Linked DNA regions of Leucothrix mucor DSM 2157. The protein of the gene in region 2 interacts with the protein of the main gene of each other region in a pairwise test. Links are inferred from orthologs where the notes say so. Each region holds a gene or a part of one and is shown on either strand. Other genes may lie near its edges.

Region 1 (3,322 bases), 1.6 Mb from region 2 along the record:
CTGTTGGGGTATCAGTTCACAATATAGAAACTGCCAGATGGAAGCAGATTACTTCCGATCACTATAATTCTTAACTTAGAAGCCCAACGCAAGTCGCGGGCGGTATTCTTAAGGACGTTAAATGAAAATTGCAATACTGTCTCGTAACCCACGTTTGTACTCGACTCGCCGCTTGATTGAAGCCGCTGAGGCCCGTGGCCATACTGTTGAGGTCATCGACGTACTTCGTGCTTACATGAATATCAGTAGCGGTAGCCCTGAGATTCATTATAAAGGCCGTGTGCTGACTGGTTTTGATGCGGTCATTCCGCGGATTGGTGCCTCGGTAACGTTTTACGGTACGGCGGTACTGCGCCAATTTGAAATGATGGGTGTGTACCCTGTGAATGAATCGGTGGCGATCAGCCGCTCGCGTGACAAGCTGCGCTCACTGCAGTTGCTGTCTCGTAAAAATGTCGGTATGCCAGTCACTGGCTTCTCACATTCGCCAGATGACACCGATGATTTGTTGAATTTCATTGGCAAGCCACCGTATGTAATTAAGTTGTTGGAAGGGACTCAAGGTATCGGCGTGGTACTGGCTGAAACCCGCAAAGCGGCAGAGAGTGTAATCGAAGCCTTCCGTGGGCTGAAAGCACAGATCTTAGTTCAGGAGTTTATTGCTGAAGCAGGCGGTGCGGACATTCGTTGTTTTGTAGTTGCTGGTAAAGTGGTTGCGGCGATGAAGCGTCAGGCAAAAGAGGGCGAGTTCCGCTCTAACTTGCATCGCGGTGGTACAGCGATGTTGGTGAAACTGACTAAAGAAGAGCGTGCAACCGCGATCAATGCGGCTAAGATCATGGGCTTGAATGTGGCGGGTGTTGACTTGCTGCGCTCAGACCGTGGTCCATTGGTGATGGAAGTGAACTCATCGCCTGGTTTGGAAGGGATTGAGACAGCCTCTGAAAAAGATGTAGCTGGCATGATCATTGAGCACATTGAGCAAAATGCACGCCCTGGTCGTACTCAGACTAAAATGACGCGTTAATGCTCAGACGTCTTTAAAGCGTTCGAAATATGAAGCGGGTGGCGGCGGATATACGCTGCCATCCTGCTCGCAAATCTCTGAAAAATAGAGATCGGCGGCGGGCTGTAGGATTTTATACAGTTGGCCCGTTACCTTTCTGGCTCGACGACTCACTGCATCACTGGGCAATAACTCATCCGGTAAATCAGGTTCTTTCAGTAGAATATGTCGGTAGCGGTGCATAAGCAGTGTTTTGATTAAAAAGCACAACTTTGGCTCTAGTGTTGCCACATCACCACAGCTATCCAACAGCGGTTGAAAGTCATCAATCAATAGGCTGTATTGCTGGCTGCTATCACTCAAATCAAAGCATTGGCTGATGAGCGTATTGGCTAATGGCACGTGCTCCGTATCGCAGGCACTGGCTTGCAGCATCACGATGTTATCTTCCATACCCAAATCTTGAACCAGCTTTTTGACATCCTCCATGTCCGCCACTGGGTGCCCATAAACGCCCACGGTAATGCGGTTGAACCCCAGCCAGTATAATTCTTTGCGGATAATCTCCCGCTGTTCCATCGTAATATCATTGAGTGAGGTGAATACCAGTCGCCATTGCTGATCCCATTGCGCAGGCTTTGAGGCATAGATCCGTTTTGAGGAGCTGACAAACTGGCGATAAGCGCGGTTGGTGAGCGAGTAATAACTGCGGCGGCCAGACTGCATCGACTGCAAAATGCCTTTCTCTGACAAGCGAAAGACCGAGGTACGCACTAAGCGTTGGCTGATGCCCACTGGCGCGACCAGTTTGATCAAGCTCCCTAGCCAAATATTCTCACTGCGCGGGCTGATGGTATCGCCATAAATACTCAGCAATAAGGAGTTGGCGTGCATGGGGCGAGTTTGCGAAAAGCGCTCAATCAGCTCAGAGGCTTTATCATTAAATGAATTATTATTGGTCAATTTTAGGGTCTCAATTCCACACAGTGGGCGCTTAAAATCATTCTTATGGCAACATCCTGAGATGGCGCAAAGAGTGATCAGCACTTAGTTTGATACGTAAAAATAACAGTAAATAATAATAATGTATCTCAATTAATGAGTCAGGTATATTAATCGCACTTCAAATCCCAAATAGAACCGCAGTAGGAGGCATCATGAGCTACAACAGCATTGAATTTACGATCGAATCTGGCATCGCGCGACTGACATTTAACCGGCCCGACCGCTTAAACAGTTTTAACACAGAGATGCAGGAAGAGATTCAGGCTGCTTTGACTGAAATCAGAAATGATTCCTCAGTGCGTTGTTTGCTGTTAACTGGCAATGGCCGTGGCTTTTGTGCAGGACAAGACTTAGCTGACCCTGCAGTACGTGGTGAGAATGGCCCTGAGCTGGGTCATGCACTGGAAAACTATTACAACCCATTTGTGCATGCGCTAATGACCTTTGAGTTTCCGGTTGTGTGTGCGGTGAATGGCGTGGCGGCGGGCGCGGGCGCTAATGTAGCGTTGGCGTGTGACATTGTGCTGGCTGCGCGCTCTGCATCCTTTGTGCAGGCATTCTGCCGCTTAGGCTTAATTCCGGATGCGGGTGGAACGTGGTTATTACCACGCGTGGTCGGGCGTGCTCGTGCCATGGCATTGAGTATGTTGGGTGATAAAATTAGCGCCGAGAAAGCTGAGCAGTGGGGCATGATCTGGCAATGTGTGGATGATGATCAGCTAATGGAGGAAGCCAATAAGCTGGTTGAACATTTAGCCAAGCAGCCTACTAAAGGCATGGGCTTTATCAAGCGCGCATTGAATGCATCCAGTGAAAATGACCTGCAAACTCAGTTGGATTTAGAGCGCGATTTGCAGGATGAAGCCGGTAATAGTTATGACTTTAAAGAAGGGGTGAGTGCCTTTACTGAAAAGCGTGCGCCTGATTTTAAAGGTTACTAAGCACTAATTAATTATCGAATAAGGTGGTAACAGTGACAATTCCGCAAGTCATGCAAGGTATCTATCTGACCGGTCACGGTGGTTTTGAGAAGTTGGAGTTCTCTGCGGACATTCCTGTGCCAATACCCAAAGCCGGCGAAGTGTTAATTCATGTCAGAGGTGCTGGCGTGAATAACACGGATATCAATACCCGCACTGCGTGGTACTCCAAAGCTGTCACCAGTGCGACGGATGCTGGGGCGGAAAGTGGCTTTGATGCCTCTGCAGATAATGATGGCAGTTGGTCCGGTGAGCCGCTCATATTCCCGATGATTCAAGGGGCGGACTGTTGCGGTTATGTGGTGGCAGTGGGTGAGGGCGTGTCGGAGTC
Region 2 (3,309 bases):
GATAGAGGAGGCTAGTCGTTGTGCTTCTTCGACAGCACTGGCTTCATTGATTTCTTTAGCATTCTGAAAGCTATTCCAGAGCACAAAACCCGAGCCTGCAGTTAAGAATAAAGCGAGAATAATGGCGATATAGCGGGAAAAGATATCATCGGCTAAATCGTGCGAGGAAGGCGTATTCTTAGGCATTCGGGGACTAACCTGCATCAGATTATTTTTGATGCTTATTATACTAACAGAATTTATCTGTACTGTTAGTGAATGTCACTCCCCGAATGGCTAAGTAGAATCAGGATGCCAGGGCTTTGCGAATGCTTTCAGCAATGGCATCAGGCTTGGCGCCATGCGGCTGAGATTCAAAGAATTTTCCATTACGGTCGATGATAAAAGTGGTTGATGTATGATCAACTAGGTAGCTAAGCGCTGAGTCGCTTTCGACCTTGGCGTAATAAGTACCGTATTGCTTAGTGACCGTTTTAATTTCATCAATCGTGCCAGTAATACCGACAAAGTTTTTGTGAAAGTATTGCGCATACTGCATCAGCGGGTCGCCTTTGTCGCGCTCTGGGTCAACGCTCACAAACACACCTTGAACTGATTCCAGCTCTTCCGGTGTTAATGACTTCATTGCACCGCCAATCATTGCCAAGCTCGTCGGGCAAACGTCCGGGCAAGAGGCATAGCCAAAGTACATTACGACCACTTTGCCTTTAAAATCACTCAGTGAAACCGTTTTGCCATCCTGAGTCAGTGAGAACTCACCACCAAACTGCTTGCCCGCAATGGGAACCGGTTTACTCGCAGCAGGAGTGTGCTCCTTGCTAAGGTATTGCTGGGCAGCAACCAATCCACCAATAAAGGCAATCAATGACAGAAAGAAAATGGTCTGTTTCATGCGGTTTTCCTGAATGATTATTAGCTTTGCAGACTATCACAGTGAGTGATAGTCAGGCATTACAATTACATTGCTTGAGGAAAGCCATCAGAAGAAGCTTAGCGAGTAACCGATGGTGGCAATTGCACCGTCACAACCAAGCCGCCATTTTCCGCATTCTTCGCCCAGACTTTACCGCCATGCAGCTCGATAATCCGATGGGTAATGGCCAGACCAACCCCGTTACTGCCAGTCTTTTCATTACGCGAACTATCGCTGCGGAAAAACGGTTCAAACAAACGTTTCAAGTGCTCTTCAGGAACGCCGGGGCCATGGTCACGCACAATAATCTCAAGGCCAGAAGCATTGGCATTTGCCGAAATGGTGACTGCACTACCATCTTCCGTGTAGTACATGGCATTGCGCACAATGTTATCCAGTGCACTGCGTAAGTTCTCATAGTCCGCCTGAATGGTTGGCAACGCGCCAAGGTTTACAACTACTTGCTTGTCGGTATTTTGATACTCATAACGTGCATCTTGTGCCACGTCATCAATCAGCTCATCCAACTCTAGCGGCTCAAAGTTTAATTCCGGTGTATTGTTCAAACGTGTCAGGCGCAGAATGATTTCAATGAGGCCATCGAGTCGTTGAGTTTCCTGATCAATCCGTTGCAGCTCAGTACTGCTGCCGGTTTTCTGCTCGGCCAAGGTGCTGGCGACCTGAATACGCGCCAGTGGAGAGCGTAATTCATGTGACACATCGCGCAATAACTGGTGCTGGCTTTTCAGGGTGTCATCCAAACGGGAAGCCATGCGGTTAAAGTCACGACCGAGTTCACCGATCGCATCTTTTCTCTCAGCTACTGATGGGTCTACTCGGGCTGATAAATCTTTCAGGCCAAAGGACTGCGTGGTGCGGCGTAAACTGCGAATGGGTGAGGTAATAAACAAACTAATCAAGGAGCTACCAATCAGCATGGCCAAGACAAACGCGGCAATCGGCGCATATAAGCGCTTCCAAGGCGCTTGTGGCATCAGGCTGTGATCTTTATGGACGCTGCGAATCAGTACGTAATAAATTTTACTATCGTCAGTGACGACTTCACGGGTGAATTGCGAACCAATGCGCCTGGGGCGTTTTCGTTCTTCGCCGGTTTTTTCTTTTCTTTCGCCACGACTCCAGCGCTCGTCACCCAATACTAGCGGACGGGGTTGGCTGTTTAAATAACGGCGCAAGTTTGGCATCGTAAATAGCACGGTGCGGTTTTCATCAATCAGTGCGACAGACGTACCATGGTCGCCCAGCTTTTTAGCATAGTCGGCGATTGTACCCTGCTGATACTCCTTCATCACGCGGTCGGCGAGAATCTGCGGCGCTTGGCGTGGTGAAATAATCAGCTCTTCTTTTTCCAGCCATTGCACCAGAAAGTAAGCGCTCAGCATGATGAGCAGATTGGTGATTATCAGCAGTCCGGCAATTTTTAAAAATAAACGGGTCATGTGGCGTCGCGCTTCACGTTAAGGAGGTAGCCGGAGCCACGAATGGTTTGAATGCTCAGCTTCTCTGATGGGCTAAGCTTGCGACGCAAATTACTGATATGCACATCAATGCTGCGATCGTAAGCACCCAGCTTACGGCCCAGCACAGTTTCAGAAATAGTCTGTTTAGTGATCAATTCATCCGGTGCTTGCATCAGCAATTGCAGAATGTCGAACTCGGTTTGAGTCAGTACCAGCACTTCACCTAGCAGCGTCGCTTGGCGGTTGTGCTGATTAAGATTCAAATCACCGATTTCCATTTGATCGCTTTGGGCGCTGCTTTTCTTTTCTGTACCGGCGGCGCGACGCAGAATAGCTTTAATGCGAGCAAGCAACTCACGTGGATTGCAAGGCTTTGGCATATAGTCATCCGCACCCAACTCCAGACCCAAAATCCGGTCAATATCATCGCCACGGGCAGTGAGCATAATCACCGGCGTCTCGATGCCATTTTGGCGAACCGCTTTCAGGACTTCCAGCCCATCCATGCGTGGCATCATGATGTCTAGGATGATCATGTCTTTAGGGGTTTTGGTTGCTTCCAGAGCGTCTGCTCCGTTGTGTACCAAGGTAATTTTAAAGCCTTCGCCTTGAAGATACTCGGTGAGCAGTTCTGCCAGCACCGTATCGTCATCGGCCAGTAAGATATGAGCTTGTGTCATGGGGTCATATTCCGTCATTGTGGCGCAATTCAAAGCGATGCGCGTTTGATAAAATAGTAGCGCAGAGTGAAGTCGTGATGGGGAGTTTTTACGAATCTTTACAGGCGGCTAAGCACAGGGGAGAAACAAAAATGCCAATGATCAGAACAATCATTGGCACAGATCTTACGTGTTGTACAAAGGCTAAACCTTAGTACATTTGCTGACCACCGTTGATATCCAACGTCGCGCCAGT

Evidence for each region.
Region 1: the proteins of LEUMU_RS28060 (region 2) and LEUMU_RS24740 interact in binary tests that used the Escherichia coli proteins (3 or more experiments, as listed by UniProt). The link is inferred for Leucothrix mucor DSM 2157 from one-to-one orthologs.

What each region holds. Positions count from the first base shown.
Region 1 is NZ_ATTE01000001.1:1,141,231-1,144,552, forward strand. The notes cover bases 1-2,991. They hold LEUMU_RS24740 (PaaX family transcriptional regulator), read right to left. Parts: upstream 1,970-2,991; coding sequence 1,031-1,969; downstream 1-1,030. Other genes in these bases: rimK (30S ribosomal protein S6--L-glutamate ligase), read left to right, coding at 122-1,027; paaG (2-(1,2-epoxy-1,2-dihydrophenyl)acetyl-CoA isomerase PaaG), read left to right, coding at 2,164-2,952; LEUMU_RS0105110 (alcohol dehydrogenase family protein), read left to right, coding at 2,985-2,991. Also shown: more of LEUMU_RS0105110, read left to right, coding at 2,992-3,322. UniProt on the Escherichia coli protein: Negative regulator of the paaZ and paaABCDEFGHIJK catabolic operons. Binds the consensus sequence 5'-WWTRTGATTCGYGWT-3'. Binding of PaaX is specifically inhibited by phenylacetyl-coenzyme A (PA-CoA).
Region 2 is NZ_ATTE01000001.1:2,757,322-2,760,630, reverse strand. The notes cover bases 183-3,160. They hold LEUMU_RS28060 (HAMP domain-containing sensor histidine kinase), read right to left. Parts: upstream 2,374-3,160; coding sequence 991-2,373; downstream 183-990. Other genes in these bases: LEUMU_RS0112460 (response regulator transcription factor), read right to left, coding at 2,370-3,074; LEUMU_RS0112470 (SCO family protein), read right to left, coding at 287-892; LEUMU_RS0112475 (ATP-binding protein), read right to left, coding at 183-186. In the rest of the region: more of LEUMU_RS0112475, read right to left, coding at 1-182; phbB (acetoacetyl-CoA reductase), read right to left, coding at 3,265-3,309. UniProt on the Escherichia coli protein: Histidine kinase member of the two-component regulatory system CpxA/CpxR which responds to envelope stress response by activating expression of downstream genes including cpxP, degP, dsbA and ppiA.